4 regions of the Pseudomonas sp. MM213 genome follow, and region 3 is predicted to be linked to each of the others. Evidence: predicted binding sites of a transcription regulator. Region 3 holds the regulator's gene; each other region holds the start of a gene.
What was found. Region 3 encodes FliA, which starts transcription of late flagellar genes. Its sites were predicted from a motif close to CTAAAGTTTNNNNNNNNNNNGCCGNTAA; they were not measured.

Region 1: the regulator FliA is predicted to act here: its motif matches at 1,788-1,815, upstream of K5R88_RS05995 (methyl-accepting chemotaxis protein).
Region 2: the regulator FliA is predicted to act here: its motif matches at 2,540-2,567, upstream of flgM (flagellar biosynthesis anti-sigma factor FlgM).
Region 4: the regulator FliA is predicted to act here: its motif matches at 1,537-1,564, upstream of motA (flagellar motor stator protein MotA).

The regions. Positions count from the first base shown of each region.
Region 1 is NZ_CP081943.1:1,345,063-1,349,317, reverse strand. Features, by position in the region: gene K5R88_RS05995 (methyl-accepting chemotaxis protein) at 26-1,660, opposite strand; gene K5R88_RS05990 (undecaprenyl-diphosphate phosphatase) at 1,954-2,784, shown strand; gene K5R88_RS05985 (DUF1294 domain-containing protein) at 2,781-3,206, shown strand; gene K5R88_RS05980 (MmcQ/YjbR family DNA-binding protein) at 3,203-3,562, opposite strand; gene K5R88_RS05975 (LysR substrate-binding domain-containing protein) at 3,559-4,255, opposite strand, start outside.
Region 2 is NZ_CP081943.1:3,012,443-3,016,697, forward strand. Features, by position in the region: gene cheR (protein-glutamate O-methyltransferase CheR) at 1-614, opposite strand, end outside; gene K5R88_RS13665 (chemotaxis protein CheV) at 661-1,593, opposite strand; gene flgA (flagellar basal body P-ring formation chaperone FlgA) at 1,675-2,436, shown strand; gene flgM (flagellar biosynthesis anti-sigma factor FlgM) at 2,604-2,930, shown strand; gene K5R88_RS13680 (flagella synthesis protein FlgN) at 2,979-3,446, shown strand; gene K5R88_RS13685 (flagellar brake protein) at 3,539-4,255, shown strand, end outside.
Region 3 is NZ_CP081943.1:6,437,926-6,442,180, forward strand. Features, by position in the region: gene flhF (flagellar biosynthesis protein FlhF) at 1-1,046, shown strand, start outside; gene fleN (flagellar synthesis regulator FleN) at 1,163-1,993, shown strand; gene fliA (RNA polymerase sigma factor FliA) at 1,990-2,730, shown strand; gene K5R88_RS29315 (chemotaxis response regulator CheY) at 2,898-3,269, shown strand; gene K5R88_RS29320 (protein phosphatase CheZ) at 3,292-4,080, shown strand; gene K5R88_RS29325 (chemotaxis protein CheA) at 4,136-4,255, shown strand, end outside.
Region 4 is NZ_CP081943.1:5,223,532-5,227,786, reverse strand. Features, by position in the region: gene motB (flagellar motor protein MotB) at 1-613, opposite strand, end outside; gene motA (flagellar motor stator protein MotA) at 617-1,468, opposite strand; gene K5R88_RS23820 (HDOD domain-containing protein) at 1,635-3,173, shown strand; gene K5R88_RS23815 (rhodanese-like domain-containing protein) at 3,213-4,028, shown strand; gene asd (archaetidylserine decarboxylase) at 4,047-4,255, shown strand, end outside.

The DNA of each region.
Region 1 (4,255 bases), 1.7 Mb from region 3:
GTGCCATCACCGGCAAGCCAGGCGCCTACACGCGGAATTGTTTGAGCAACCCGTTCAACTGCTCACTCAGTTCCTTGAGGTGGACGCTGGCCACGCTCGACTGTTCCGCCGCCAGCGCCGTGCTGTGGGACAAACCGGCTGCCTGGGTCACGTTCTGGTTGATGTCTTCGACCACATGGGCCTGTTGCAGGGTGGCGCTGGCAATGGAAGCGTTCAACCCGTTGAGATTGCGCAGTGCCTGGCCAATGGCATTCAGGCTTGCACCGGCGAGGCCGGCCTGCTCGATGGTCAGTTGCGAGGCGCGGCTGCTGTCGCCGATGACCTTTACCGCCGCTTCGGAATGGCTTTGCAGGCGTTCAATCATTGCCTGGATCTCGGCGGTGGACTTCTGCGTGCGCTGGGCCAGCAGGCGCACCTCATCGGCCACGACGGCAAACCCGCGCCCCTGCTCACCGGCACGGGCGGCTTCGATGGCCGCGTTGAGGGCCAGCAGGTTGGTTTGCTCGGCGATGGAACGGATCACTTCCAGCACGCTGCCGATCTGAGTGCTTTCGGCGGCGAGGGTGCGGATGACTTCCACGGCCTGATCAATCGTTGAAGACAGCTTGTCGATTTGTTGCAGGCTGCTGTCGATGTTGACCTGGCCCTGCTGCGCCTGAGACTCGGCATCGCGCATCTCGCTGGCGGCGTGCTCGGCGTTCTTCGCCACGTCCTGCACGCCATAGGTCACTTCATTGATGGCCGTGGCCACCAGTTCCATCTGTTGCGATTGCTGCTGGCTGCGTTGCTGGGCCTGGACGGCGTCGTTGCCCAGTTCGCTGGACGACTGGCCCAGGGCGCTGGCGGACACCTGCAATTCGCTGATCACCAGTCGTAGCTTGGCGGTGAACGCATTGAAGTGGTGTGCCAGCTGCGTGACTTCGTCCTGACCGTGGGTGTCGAGGCTGCGAGTCAGATCGCTCTCGCCGCTGGCAATGTTGGCCATGGCGTTCACGGTGTCCTGCAGCGGACGGACGATGCTGCGGGCAATCAGGATCACCAGCAGCGCCATGATGGCGGCGATCACCAGCCCGACTACTGTCGCTTTCCAGACCTGGCCCATGAACTCGGCTTGCATGTCATCTATATACACGCCCGAGCCGATCACCCAGCCCCACGGTTCGAAGAGTTTGACGTAGGAGGTTTTTGCGACCGGCTCGCTGGCGCCCGGTTTCGGCCAGCGATAGTCGATCGGGCCGGCGCCCTTGGCCTTGGCGAGGGCGACCATTTCATTGAACACCGCAAAGCCGTCCGGGTCGCGGATCGCCGAGAGGTTCTGGCCATCGAGCTTCGGGTTGGCCGGGTGCATGATCATCACCGGCGTCAGGTCGTTGATCCAGAAGTAGTCGTTCTGGTCATAGCGCAGGCCGCGAACGGCGGTCAGCGCCTGTTTCTGCGCAGCTTCGCGGGTCAGCGTGCCGGCGGTTTCGAGCCCGTGGTAATAGGTCAGAATGCCGCTGGCCGTCTGCACGACGTGCTGGGTTTTCTGCGCCTTGGCGTGATACAGGTCCTCGTGAATCTGCTTGAGCATCAACACGCCCAACGTCAAAAGCATCATGACGGCCACGATCAAAATCAACCACAAACGCCGGCTGATCGACATATTGCGCAAGCTGTTCATAACGCTGTCACTCCTGTTTCTTTTTCTTGTAATAAACGACCGCCAGCATCCAACCACATTTTGCCGATCGGGCATATCCGACCCAAGTCCAATAACGTGGCAGCGTTATTCAGCCTTGTCTGATAGGATTTCGGCCCCGCACGGAAAAACCTGAATCCAAGTTGATTTTTCACGGAATTTTTACGGTTTCGTCTGGATTCTGTGCGCGTCTGGCTGCAACTGCGCTGATCGCAGTCAATGTTTTGAAAAATATTAACGGGGCATGCGGTGGCGCATCGCTTCTTGGGGGATTGATGGATCTTTGGACCGCCTTTCAGGCATTGATACTCGGCGTTGTAGAAGGGCTGACGGAGTTTTTGCCCATTTCCAGTACCGGACACCAGATCATCGTGGCCGACTTGCTCAATTTCGGTGGCGAGCGGGCGATGGCGTTCAACATCATTATTCAGCTTGGGGCGATCCTCGCGGTGGTGTGGGAATTTCGCCGCAAGATTTTCGATGTCGTCATCGGTTTGCCGACGCAACCCGGCGCTCGACGCTTTACTGCCAACCTGCTGATTGCCTTCATGCCGGCCGTGGTCCTGGGGGTGATTTTCGCCGACCTGATCCACCATTACCTGTTCAACCCGATCACCGTCGCCACCGCATTGGTCGTGGGCGGCATCGTGATGTTGTGGGCGGAGCAGCGTCAGCATGAAGTGCATGCTGAAACCGTCGACGAGATCACCTGGAAAGATGCCTTGAAAGTCGGCTTCGCCCAGTGCCTGGCGATGATCCCCGGCACTTCGCGTTCAGGTGCGACAATCATTGGTGGTTTGCTGTTCGGGCTGTCGCGCAAGACGGCCACCGAGTTTTCGTTTTTCCTGGCGATGCCGACCATGGTCGGTGCGGCGGTGTACTCGGGCTACAAATACCGCGACCTGTTCGTCCCGGCCGATTTTCCGGTGTTCGCCATCGGTTTTGTCACCGCGTTCATTTTCGCAATGATTGCCGTCCGGGGCTTGCTCATATTCATCGCCAGCCACAGCTACGCGGTGTTCGCCTGGTACCGCATTGCATTTGGCCTGCTCATTCTCGCTACCTGGCAGTTTGGCTGGGTTGACTGGACCTCGGTCAAGCCATGAATGACACCCGCGCACGCAACAATCCCGGGCGCCAGTCCGGGGGCGGAATCCAGAACCCACGGCTGAAACTGCTGGTGTTCGCGATGGTGTGTGCGCTGCCGTTGTTCGGCTCGATGTCGTTCTGGCTGCGAGGGGTTTCGCTGATTCCCCTGGCGGCCTATGGCATCGTCAGCGTGCTGGCGTTCTTCCTTTATTGGAGCGACAAGCGCAAGGCCCGGACTGATAGCTGGCGCACGCCGGAAAACGTGTTGCATGCGGTGGAACTCGCCGGCGGCTGGCCGGGCGCGTTGCTGGCCCAGCAGGTGTTTCGGCACAAGACCCGCAAAGTGTCGTTTCAGTTGCTGTTCTGGGTGATCGTGCTGCTGCATCAGGTGTTCTGGATCGATCAACTGTTCCTGGGCGCCAATCTGGCGCTGCTTTAAAGCAGCAGCCCGACCTGCGTGCGTTTGGGCAGTTTGCTCACCACCAGTTGATGGGAACGTTGCAGCAGCCCTTGCAGTTCTTCGCTGCCCAGCGGGTAGGGCGTTTGCATGATGATCCACTGGGCCCGGGCCAGATACGGCGCCGGATGAATGCCCGGGCGGTCGCAATGCCCCAGAAACAAGTCCTTGTCGACCTTGAACGCCAAAGAGTCGCCCCGCAGGTTCTGCAGGGCGAACATCTTGTTTCCGGCAATCGAAAACACCCGCACGCCACCCCACTTGTAATCTTCCCGCGCCCCCGGCAGCGCGAGACAGAATTGCGCGACATCCTCTTCGCTCATACGCCCAGCCTTCATATCAGTCGGTCCCCACAGGCATTGAATGATTCGATCAAATGGTCGAGCCAGGCGCGAACGGCCGGCATCACCCCGCGCCGATGAGGGTAGACCGCTTGCAGCCAGCCGCCAGGCAAAGACCAGTCGGGCAGTAACTGCACCAGCGCGCCGCTTTCCAGTTCCTGCTCGCAATACATCATCGGCAGCATGGTAAAACCCTGGCCGGCGAGGGTGCAGGCCCTGCGCACGATAAAGTCATCGATGCCCAGTCGCGCTTCGAGGGCGAGTTCATGACTTTTACCCTGTTGGTCGAGCATGCGGATGTGCACCATGCGGTCCGCTTCCAGAGCGCCGAGCACCGGCAAGCCCTTGAGGTCTTCGGGATGATTGATTGCTCGTCCATGAAGAAAACCCGGACTGGCCACCATCAGCATCTGCGCCTGACGCAGGCGCCGGGTCACCAGCAGCGGGTCTTCATCACCCGGTTCGCGAACCCGCAACGCGACGTCGACGCCCTCGGTCACCAGATCGACCCGGCGATTTACCAGCATGACCTCCAGCTGGACATGAGGGTATTTCTCGAGGAATTTACTGATCACCGTTGGCAACATTTCGTGAGCCAGCCCGACGGGGGCGGACACCCGCAAGCGTCCGCGAGGTTCGCTGGACATGCTGGCCACGGCCTCATCGGCCATCTCGGCTTCCAGCAGCATG
Region 2 (4,255 bases), 3.3 Mb from region 3:
CTGTCCAGCAGGTTGAACGAGCGAAACTCCACCCGACTCTTGATCGGCGCCTTGATGGCCCAGCGCCCCGGCCCTTTCGGGTCGAAATAACGTTGAAGACGCTCGGGCGACAACCCGCGGCCGATGGCCAGGCTGTCGTACTCGCCAGTCTTGCAGTTGGTCAGCATGGTGCCGGACAGGTCAGTGGCAACGATCTGCACACCCATCTTCAACTGGCCCATATTGACCCGCTCGAACTCGTCGATGGACATCGACAGCGAATACGGTTCCTGACCCGACGAGCAGGCCGCCGACCAGATTCGCAAGCGTTGCCCCGGAGCCGCCTTGATCGCTTCGGGCAGTACCTTGTTCTTCAAGACTTCAAACGGATAGGTGTCACGAAACCACAGGGTTTCGTTGGTCGTCATGGCATCGACCACCAACTCGCGCAAACCGCTGCGCGGCTGGGTCTGGATGCGCTGAACCAGCTCACCCAGGGACTTGATGCCTTGCTGTTCCATCAGTTTGTTGAGACGGCTCGAAACCAGGTACTGCTTGTTTTCACCGAGCAAAATGCCACAGGCTTTTTCCAGGAAGACCCGGAACTGTTCGAAATCCAAATTACCCGTAGACAAAGATGCCGCCTCTTAAATCGTGTTAACCACCAAGGGCAAAAGGCCCCTAGCTGATGTCTGCTGCTTTGATCCGGTCAACTACCCGGGATGCCAGGTCATCAGGACGGAATTTGGCCAGGAAGTCATCGGCACCGACTTTCTTGACCATCGCCTGATTGAACACACCCGACAACGAAGTATGCAGGATGATATGAAGCTTTTGCATGCGAGGGTCGTTGCGGATCTCGGCCGTCAGGGTGTACCCGTCCATCTCCGGCATCTCGATGTCGGAGATCATCATCAGGAACTCTTCTTCCGGCTTCTTACCCTCGTCGGCCAGTTTGCGCAGATAATCCAGCGCTTGCCGTCCGTCGTTCAACGCCACCACTTCGACACCGACCGTTTGCAGGCAACGCGTGACCTGCTTGCGCGCCACCGACGAGTCATCGACCGTCAGCACCCGCAGCGACAGCGCCTTGTGCTGGGTTTCGACATCGACCACGCCGACGGAAATCGCTTCCGGTGTCGGCGCCACTTCCGCCAGGATCTTCTCGACGTCGATGATTTCGACTAACTGATTGTCGACCCGAGTCACAGCCGTCAGGTAATGATCGCGTCCGGTGCCCTTGGGAGGCGGATGAATCTCCTCCCAGTTCATGTTGACGATGCGTTCCACCGAGCGCACCAGGAAACCCTGGGTCTTGGTGTTGTACTCCGTGATGATCACGAAAGGATTGCTTTGATCTTTAAGCGCCCCGGAACCAGTCGCCATTGCCAGATCAAGGATCGGAATGGTCGCCCCCCGGATATTTGCCACACCGCACACGACAGGACTGGACTTGGGCATCAGGGTCAGCTTGGGGCATTGCAGCACCTCGCGAACCTTGAACACGTTGATCCCGTACAGCTGCTGGCCGTCGAGACGGAACAACAACAGCTCCAGGCGATTCTGCCCTACCAGTTGCGTGCGCTGGTTTACCGAATCCATTACACCAGCCATGCCCAGACTCCTACACCAACGCTAAGTGTGTTGCGACGCACATTCATCACTAAACGGCACGGCGCTTGCTTTTTAACTTTTATGAACACAGAACCGACATTTTTCCGACGCCTGACATCACCTATCCGCAGATTGCTCTGTGCAGTGTCGGCCGTTTGCCTGTTCAACGCTGGCAGCCCTGCCTTTGCTGACGCAGTTACCTTGCCTGACATGCTTATCGGCGTCACCCAGGGCTTTCTTGAATTCACCGTAGAAGACTATCTGGCTACCAGTCAAACGGAAGGTCGCTACGAAATCCAGGTCAACCAGCTCGACCAGCGACTGCGCATGCCCATGTGCGACAAGGAATTGACAGCCAGCCTCGAGAGTCCGGCCAAGCCGCTGGGCCGGGTCACGGTCAAGGTTCGCTGCGAGGGGGCATCGCCCTGGACAGTCTTCGTACCCGCTCAAGTCCGCCTGTTTCGCGACGTTGTGACCGTCACCCGGCCCCTGCGCCGCGCAGGGATTGTCGAGCCCGATGACGTGACGCTGCGCGAGCGTGACGTCAGCCTGATTGGCCAGGGCTACTTCACATCCGTAGACCAGGCGATCGGCCAGCGACTTACCCGACCAATGGTCACCGACCAGGTGATTACCCTGGTTCATCTCGAACAGGCGGAAGTCATTAGCAAAGGCGATCAGGTGGTGATTACCGCCCGCAGTGGTACGCTCAGCGTGCGAATGCCCGGCGAGGCCCTGTCCAATGGCAGAATGGCCGAGCAGATACGGGTGAAAAACCTCAACTCCAGACGGGTCATCAAGGCGCAGGTTACCGCGCCAGGTCAGGTGGAAGTGTCCATGTAGGATTCTCTGTTCGTGAAGATGTGGCGTTGCCCGAGGCTGTTCCCTAAACTGTGCCGCATGCAGGAGAAGTGCTGGCGCATGCGGGCCCATTTGATAAATGGGTCTAAAGTTTTCACAGGGAGAGCCGAAAACATGGCAAGCGTCCAAATACTCAGAGGTTTTTTACCATGGTCATCGATTTCAGCCGTTTGAACAGCTCCTCGCCACTTACGGGCAGTACACGTACCAGCGTTGCCAAGGAAACTGCCGACGCCGGCAAATCCGCGCCGCTGAATACCCCGGCCGAACAGGCCACTGCCATCAAAAGCGGGGAATCGGTACACCTCAGCAATGAGGCTCAACAGTTGCAACAGGTCACTGACAAGCTGCGCGATCAGCCTGCCGTCGACAACGCCCGTGTGGCCGAGTTGAAAGCAGCGATTGCCGATGGCAGCTATAAAGTCGACAGCAGCCGTGTAGCCAGCAAACTGCTCAACTTCGAAGCCCAGCGCTAGGCTACGGCCCGCGCCAGGCTTTTGGACGCTTAAAACCCAAGGCCAGCCATGCAAGACACTAATTTACTGCAACTGATCACCGACGACTTTGCTCCAGCGCAACACTTGCTTGAGTTACTGCAAACCGAGTCCCTCGCCTTGCACGGTCGGGACATGCCACTGCTCGAAGAGATTCTGGCGCAGAAACAGGCATTGATCATTCTGCTTGAACAGCATGGCCGCAAGCGCAGCGAAATCCTCGCCAGCCTCAACCTGCCGACCAATCGCAACGGCCTGGAGCAACTCGCCAGCCATTCGAGCATTGGCGAGCAGTTGCTGGCCCAGAGCGATGTGCTGACCGATCTACTGGCTCAATGCCAGGCGGCGAACGCCAATAATGGCCAGTCCATCCTGGTCCAACAGGCCGCCACGGCCAATCAGCTGAAAATCCTGACCGGCGGTGAACCGCCAGCGCTTTATGACGCCCGCGGATCAACCGCCAAGCTTGCGAAGCCGCGCCCGCTCAGTCAGGCTTGAGCCCGCAAATGACCGCGCCCTATCAAGACTCGCAACATGCTGGCAATATACTGGCCAGCCGTAGTCATATTTTGTCTGGAGATTGATGAACCGTGTCCAATGCCTTAACCGCGGAAGATGCCCCGCAGCCACCCAAGGTGCTTACCACACCGTTGGAAATCTCCGGCAACCTGCGCCAACTGCAAGAAAGCCATGACCCGCTGATCATCACGTTCCATGAGCGCACCCAGCGCTTCCAGAGCTATCTGGTGGACGTGGACCGCGAGCGCGGGACCATCGCGCTCGACGAAATGATCCCGCGTGACGGTGAGCGCTTCATGCTGGCCGGCGAACCGTTCAAGGTCGAAGGTTTTCACGAAGGCGTGCGCATTGCCTGGGAAAGCAACGGTCAACTGACCATCGACGAGTCCGGTGACAGCCGCTGCTATCGTGGCCCGCTGCCGGATGAAGTGGTTTATCACCAGCGTCGCAATGCCTTCCGCGCAGCCTTGAAGCTGGCCCAACTGGTCAACGTCGATCTGGACGGTGAAAAGCTCAAGGCGCCGATCAGCGGCAAGCTGTTGGACATCTCCGCCACCGGCTGCAAGTTGCGCTTTGAAGGCGACATCACCGGCAGCCTGCAATTGGGTCAGGTCTACGACCGCTTCGCCGCCGCCCTGCCCTTTGGCAAAATGACGGCACCGGTCGAACTGCGTTATCTGCACTTCGAAGAAAGAATCTCCACCACCTTCGCCGGCATCCGCTTTCATAACATGAGCGGCCTGGTGCAGCGTCAGGTCGAGCGTTTCGTCTACCAGCTTCAGCGCGAA
Region 3 (4,255 bases):
TCGCCGGCCTGCCGCTGACTGCCGCCGAGCCGCTGATCGAGCCGACCTACGCTGAACCTCGTCGCCCGGCACCGGCCCCTGCGCCTGCCGCGACCGGTGTTGATCCGCGTGCCTTCGACTCGATGCGTTTCGAACTCAACAGCCTGCGCGAACTGATGGAAGTACAACTCGGTTCGCTGGCCTGGAATCAGTTGCAAGGCAGCCGCCCGGCCCAGGCCAACCTTTGGCGCCGCCTGCAACGCATCGGCTTGTCCGGTCCGTTGTCCCGCGATCTGCTGGAACTGATTACCGACATTGATGAGCCTCGTCAGGCCTGGCGCATGTTGCTGGCGCACCTGGCGCGGATGATCGCCACACCGGAAGTCGAGCCACTGGAAGAGGGCGGCGTGATTGCCATGGTCGGCCCCGCCGGCATGGGCAAGACCACCACCCTGGCCAAGCTCGCGGCCCGTTACGTGCTCAAGTACGGTGCGCAGAACATCGCGCTGGTGAGCATGGACAGCTACCGCATCGGTGCCCAGGAACAACTCAAGACCCTCGGCCGGATCCTCAATGTGTCGGTGACGCACGTCGATCCGGGCCAGTCCCTGGTGCAGGCGCTGGATCCTTTGCTGCGCAAGCGCGTGGTGCTGATCGATACCGCGGGCCTTCAGGCCAGCGATCCGGCATTGCGCATGCAGCTCGAAAGCCTGGCCGGTCGTGGCATCAAATCAAAAAATTATCTGGTTCTGGCAACCACCAGCCAAAAACAGGTTCTAACCGCCGCTTATCACAGTTACAAGCGCTGCGGGCTGGCTGGCTGCATCCTGACTAAACTGGATGAGACGGCAAGCTTGGGCGAGGTGTTGAGCCTGGCGATCAGTCATGAATTGCCGGTGGCTTACCTGACTGATGGGCCGCGTATTCCGGATGATCTGCATCTGCCGCGTCGTCATCAGTTGGTCAGTCGCGCCGTTAGCGTGCAAATGCAGGAAGAACCCAGCGAAGAAGCCATGGCTGACATGTTCGCTGATATTTATCACAGCCCGACCAAGCAGGTTGGCTGAGGTATTAATGAACAGTTTTTGTACCTACATCGATGGTCTGCCATGCATTGTTCAGTTGATGAGCGCGCAGCCAGTAATGTGGCCTCCGTCTATGCAAGACAAGGTAAAGAAATAACATGGGCAGCATGCATCCCGTACAGGTGATCGCGGTGACCGGCGGCAAAGGTGGCGTCGGGAAGACTAATGTGTCAGTGAACTTGTCCCTGGCTCTAGCTGAGCTCGGCCGGCGCGTCATGCTGCTGGACGCCGATCTGGGGCTGGCGAATGTCGACGTCCTGTTGGGACTGACACCCAAACGTACCCTGGCCGACGTCATCGAAGGCCGCTGTGAGCTGCGCGACGTATTGTTGCAGGGGCCAGGCGGCATCCGCATCGTCCCGGCCGCGTCCGGCACTCAAAGCATGGTTCATCTGAGTCCGGCCCAGCATGCCGGCCTGATCCAGGCGTTCAGCGATATCGGCGACAACCTCGACGTGCTCGTGATCGACACCGCTGCGGGTATTGGTGACTCGGTAGTCAGTTTTGTTCGCGCCGCGCAAGAAGTCTTGCTGGTGGTCTGCGACGAGCCGACTTCGATCACGGATGCCTACGCCCTGATCAAACTGCTCAACCGCGACTACGGCATGAACCGCTTCCGCGTCCTGGCCAACATGGCCCAGAGCCCGCAGGAAGGCCGCAACCTGTTCGCCAAGTTGACCAAGGTCACGGACCGCTTCCTCGACGTCGCCTTACAATACGTCGGTGCGGTGCCGTACGACGAAAGCGTGCGCAAGGCTGTGCAGAAGCAGCGCGCGGTCTATGAAGCCTTCCCTCGTTCCAAGTGCTCCCTGGCTTTCAAGGCCATCGCACAAAAGGTCGATACCTGGCCGCTGCCTGCCAACCCGCGCGGGCACCTGGAGTTTTTCGTCGAGCGCCTCGTGCAACAAACGGCAGGACCCGTGCTATGACAGCCAGCGGTTACAACCTCTACAAGAAGTCGGCGCGTGACGCGCAGTACGAGCTGATCGAGCGTTACGCGCCACTGGTCAAACGCATTGCTTACCACCTGCTGGCGCGACTGCCAGCCAGTGTCCAGGTCGAAGACCTGATCCAGGCCGGGATGATCGGCCTGCTTGAAGTATCCACCAAATATGACGCCAGCAAAGGCGCGAGTTTCGAGACGTACGCGGGCATCCGGATCCGCGGCGCCATGCTTGATGAAGTGCGCAAAGGGGACTGGGCACCACGTTCGGTCCACCGCAATACCCGCATGGTCAGCGACGCAATTCGCTCGATTGAAGCTAAAACCGGCCGTGACGCTAAAGATCACGAAGTTGCGGCCGAACTCCAATTGAGTCTCGACGATTACTACGGGATTTTGAACGACACCCTGGGCAGCCGCTTGTTCAGTTTCGACGACCTGTTGCAGGACGGCGAACACGAAGGGCTGCATGAGGATGGCGCGAGTGCTCATCTCGAGCCGTCGCGCGATCTGGAAGATGAACGCTTCCAGGCAGCGCTGGCGGACGCGATTGCCAATTTGCCGGAGCGTGAGCGACTGGTGTTGGCGCTGTACTACGACGAAGAGTTGAATCTCAAGGAAATCGGTGAGGTCCTGGGGGTCAGCGAATCTCGGGTCAGCCAGTTACACAGCCAGTGCGCGGCCCGTTTGCGGGGGCGTTTGGGGGAGTGGCGAGCGCGCTGAAGGCAGTGTGGGGACACTGCGAACTTGGCTGGTGTGGTGTTGAACTGCGCCGGTCTCGATCTGTTGTGCTCCAGACAGTCATTGAGTGCTTTGCCGGATTGATTGAAATGGCGCGTCCAGGTGCTGGGCGCGTTTAAGACTGCTTGGAGGTCGAATTGGACAAGAACATGAAAATCCTCATCGTTGATGACTTCTCAACGATGCGGCGGATCATAAAAAACCTGTTGCGTGACCTTGGGTTCACCAACACGGTCGAGGCCGACGATGGCATTACTGCCATTCCGGTTCTCAACAGCGGAAGCATCGACTTTCTGGTAACGGACTGGAACATGCCTGGCATGACCGGTATCGATCTGCTGCGCCACGTGCGCGCCGATGAAAAGCTCAAGCACCTGCCAGTGCTGATGGTGACCGCTGAAGCCAAGCGCGAGCAGATCATCGAAGCGGCCCAGGCCGGCGTAAACGGCTATGTGGTCAAACCCTTCACGGCCCAGGCGTTGAAAGAAAAAATCGAGAAGATTTTCGAACGCATCGGTTGAGAAACTGCGCCACGGGGAAGCTATGGACCAAAACGAATCTTCACAGGGCGATTTTGAATCGACCCTGAAAAAACACGCGGTCGAACTGGTCGAAAGCCTTGAAAAAGGCAAGTTCGGCGACGCTGTGCAACTGATCCATGAGCTCAACCAGACCCGTGACCGCGGCCTGTATCAGGAAGTGGGCAAGCTCACCCGCGAGCTGCACAGTGCGATCGTCAATTTTCAGATTGACCCGCACATGCCGCAAGCCGAGGAAGTGTCCCAGATCACAGATGCCACCGAGCGTCTGGGTTACGTTGTCAAGCTGACAGAGGCCGCAGCCAACCGCACCATGGATCTGGTCGAAAACTCCACGCCGCTGGTCAACAGCCTGAGCGATGAAGCTCAGGCGCTGAGCACGGACTGGGGGCGGTTCATGCGTCGCGAAGTCGGGGCTGAGGAATTTCGTGAACTGGCACGGCGTGTCGATGGTTTCCTGGCACGCAGCAGCGCGGACAACCGCGCGGTGTCGAGCAACCTCAACGACATTCTGCTCGCTCAGGATTACCAGGACCTCACCGGTCAGGTGATCAAGCGTGTGACCCAATTGGTCACCGAAGTTGAAAGCAACCTGCTCAAGCTCGTGCTTATGGCCAGTCAGGTGGACCGCTTTGCGGGCATCGAACATGACCGTGAAGCGATGCTTGCAGAAAAAGATCCGCAAAAACATCTCTCTCAGGGTGAAGGTCCGCAGATTCATGCCGATAAAAGAGAAGACGTTGTGTCCGGTCAGGACGATGTGGACGATTTGTTATCCAGCCTAGGATTTTAGATTTTTTAGCATTTTAGGTTTTTTAGGTTTTTAGACCTTTAGGAGCACCCCCTTAATGAGCTTCGGCGCCGATGAAGAGATCCTTCAGGATTTCCTGGTTGAGGCCGGCGAGATTCTAGAGCAACTGTCCGAACAGCTGGTCGAGCTTGAAAGCCGACCGGATGATGCGGACTTG
Region 4 (4,255 bases), 1.2 Mb from region 3:
TGGCGTCGGTGTGGCCGCTGATGCTGATCTTGTTCGGCACCGCTTTGATGGTGTCGGCCATGGCCAGCAGGATGTCTTCGAAGTACGGTTTCAGACGCGCACTGCCGGAGTCGAACATCGGGCGGTTTTCGGCGTCCACGATCTGGATGCGCAAACCATCCGGCGTGATCTCGAACAGAATCTGGTCCTTGAATTTCTTCAGTTGCGGATTCTCTTCGACCTTGTTCTGCAGTTCCTGCAGCAACAGTTCGAGGCGTTCCTTCTCCACCATCTCGGCCATGCCTTCGACCTGCTCGGCGTCGACAGTCACCTTGTCCGGCTGCGGCTGGGATTTCACCTCGGGGTTGAGGGTGTTTTCCGGCGCCAGGGTCGGCGTGCCGCCCAGATCGATGATGTACGGCGTACCGCTTTCGGAAAAGCCGATCGGGTCTTTGAAGTAACCGGCGATGGCGAGCTTCTGTTCCGGTGTCGCGGTGGACAGCAGCCACAACACCAGGAAGAACGCCATCATCGCCGTCGCGAAGTCGGCGAAGGCGATTTTCCAGGCGCCCCCGTGATGCCCGCCGGCGATGCGCTTGACGCGCTTGATAATAATCGGCTGATTATTTTCCATGACTTAGCGACCGCGAACCGCTTGTTCCAGCTCAGCGAAGCTAGGACGGTGCGCCGGGTACAGAACCTTGCGTCCGAACTCTACCGCCAGCGATGGCGGCATGCCGGAAGCCGAAGCCACCAGCGAGGCCTTGATGGCTTCATAGACGTTCAGTTCTTCCTTGGCGTCGTGAGCCAGGGAGTGGGCCAGCGGGCCGAAGAAACCGTACGCCGCGAGAATACCGAAGAAGGTACCGACCAGTGCCGCACCCACGTGCAGACCGATGGACTTCTGGTCGCCTTCGCCCAGGGACGCCATGGTCACCACGATACCCAATACCGCCGCGACGATACCGAAACCGGGCATGGCGTCGGCGATGCCGTTCACCGCGTGGGACGGGTGCTCGAGGTCTTCCTTGAGGTTGTAGAGTTCCATGTCGAACAGGCCTTCCAGCTCATGGGGAGCCATGTTGCCGGAGGACATGATGCGCAGGTAATCGCAGATGAACGCGGTCATGCGCTCGTCTTTGAGCACCGACGGGTACTTGGCGAAGATCGGGCTCGCGGCGGCATCTTCAATGTCGCCTTCGATGGCCATCATGCCTTCGCGGCGACTCTTGTTGAGGATCTCGTAGATCAGCCCCAACACTTCAAGATAGTAGCCGTGATTGAAACGCGATCCGAACATGCTCAAGGACTTCTTGAGCACGTGCAGGGTCATGTAACCGGGGTTGGCCTGGAGGAATGCACCAAGGGCCGCGCCACCGATGATCATCACCTCGAAGGGTTGAATCAGGGCGGCAATCTTGCCGTGGGAAAGCACGTATCCGCCGAGCACGCTCGCGAATACGACGATGATGCCGATTATTTTAGCCATAGGTAGGAGAGCACTTACTGAGTCGGGTTCAAGGTCATATTCGGAAGTTAAAAAATCTCTTCTTCTACTTATCGGCAAAACTGCGCCAGACTATAGCCAGTTCAGGCGAAAAGCCAATTTGGCCCACTTCGGGCATAGGTAATGCAGACGATGATCGCGTCCAACCATGGCTAACGAAACGAACGTTCCAACTCCAAAACCAAACACGCTCCAAGGCTGGGTAAAGCTTCTGGACGGCGTGCACCTGCCCGTTCCGCAAGGCAGTCATGACCGGGTCTGCAAGGCCATCGGCGATAACCGCAGCTCGTTGCGCGATATCGCCGAGCTGATGCAGGACAGCCCCGCCCTGGCCTTGAGCGTGATTCGTGAAGCCAACCGGCACACCCACGGCAGCATGACCGAGCCTGCGGAAAACCTTGAGGTGGCGATCAATCGCCTCGGTTTGAAGCGCACCGAAGAACTGCTCGCACGGCTGCCCGCGATGCCGGAATCGGACATTCCCGTGGCCCTGCGCCAGTTGCAGATGATCAGCCAGCACGCGACGCAACAGGCCAACGGCTTTTTCGCCGCTCGCCTGGCGCGGCTGTGGCAGGACATCCACTGGGGCAGCCTGCTGTTTTTATCGCCGTTGTGGCCATTGGCGTTGACCCATCCGCAATTGCTCGAAGAATGGGAGCTGCGGGTCATCCATAAGGGCGAGTCCGCACGTAAAGTCGAGAAACAATTATTCGGCGTACGCCTGCTGGAAATCGGTCAGGCCCTGGTGGAAATCTGGCACCTGCCGAACTGGGTGCAGCAGGGTTACAAGCTGTTACTCAATGAGCAACGGGAACTGGTGAAAGTCCTGCGCATCGCGCGCGACAGCGATCATCCATTGCGCCAGCAGAACCGTCTCGATGACGATCCGACGTTGCGCCGCTGGCTCAATCAGCCGGCCAACACGGTGTTGCTGGCCAACGGTCTGGCGCTGTCGGCACAGCACGCCTGGGACTGTCCGCACAGTGAACGCTGGCAGTACCTGACCAGCCTTTACCTGCAAATGCCGATGGACGAGGTGCAGCAGCAACTTCACCAGCAGGCCGCCAACAGTGCGCGCCAGCACGCCATGCCAGACCTCTGGCACCCCGCCGTCGCGCTGCTCTGGCCGCAGGGCATGAACCGTGTGCACGCCGGTTTGCTGCCAGCCCCGGCGCCGACCGCCGAGGACCTGGCCAAGTGGCGCAAACAATGCGCCGAGCTGCTGGTGGAGCCGAGTCGTTTCACCAATGCCATGCACTTGACCAACTCGGCCCGCGATGCACTGGTTGCATGCGGCATGCGCCGGGTGATGATCCTGATGGCCGACCGCACGCACGCCAATCTGCGCGTGCACCAGATTGCCGGGTTGCCGAAAGAAACGGCTGGCCTGAATTTCGTGGTCAGCCAAAGCACCGTGCTGCAACGCCTGCTCTCGCAACAAGCCCAGGTACGCCTGACCCCGGCCAACAACGCACAATTTTCGGCACTGCTGCCGGCCAGCCTGCGCTCGCAGTTCGGTGGCGAACACCTGCTGTTGCGCTCGCTGGTCAACAACGGCCGCGTGATCATGATCGTGGTGGCGGACCAGGGCGGCGGGCCGTTCTCCGAAATTACCGTGCAAGCCTTTGGCAAAACCGCGCAGTGCATCGAGAAAGCCCTGCACACCTTTAGCCATCGCGGCCAATGACCCGCTACAATCCTCCCCTTTGTGCTCTGGAGACCTCACATGTCTGACTTCTCTGGCTTGCCGCTGGTGATCGAACCGAGCGACTTGCTCTCTCGACTAGATGCCCGCGATCTGATTCTGGTGGACCTGACCAGCAGCGCCCGCTATGCCGAAGGGCATATTCCCGGCGCGCGCTTTGTCGATCCGAAACGCACGCAACTCGGCCAGCCACCGGCGCCGGGCCTGATGCCGCCGCAAGCGGCTCTCGAAGCGTTGTTCGGTGAACTGGGCCACAACCCCGATGCGGTCTACGTTGTGTATGACGACGAAGGCGGCGGTTGGGCCGGGCGTTTTATCTGGCTGCTGGATGTCATCGGCCACCACAAGTATCACTATGTCGACGGCGGCCTGACGGCGTGGCTGGCGGAAGGCTCGCCGATGTCGATCCAGATCCCGCCCGCGGTCGGCGGCCCGGTTGCGTTGACCCTGCACGACGAACCCACCGCCACCCGCGAATACCTGCAAAGCCGTCTCGGCGCCGCCGACCTGGCGATCTGGGATGCGCGCGGGCCGCTGGAGTACTCCGGCGAGAAAGTCCTGGCGGCCAAGGGCGGACACATTCCCGGCGCGGTCAATTTCGAATGGACCGCGGGCATGGACCGGACGCGCAACCTGCGCATCCGCACGGACATGCCGCAGATCCTCGAACAACTCGGGATCAGCAAAGACAAAGAAGTGATTACCCACTGCCAGACTCACCACCGTTCTGGCTTCACCTATCTGGTGGCCAAGTCCCTCGGTTATCCGCGGGTCAAAGGCTACGCCGGCTCTTGGGGCGAATGGGGTAACCATCCCGATACGCCTGTAGAGATTTAAGGTTTTTAAGGACAGTTAATGAATAAGCGTTTGTTTATCCTCAGCCAATACCTGCTGCCCCACCACTTGCTCTCGCGACTGGCCGGCTGCATCGCCGAATGCCGTGTGCGCTGGTTCAAGAATGCGTTCACCGCGTGGTTCGCCAAGCGTTATCAGGTGGACATGTCCCAGGCCCTGGTCGAAGACCTGACCGCCTATGAGCACTTCAATGCATTCTTCACCCGCGC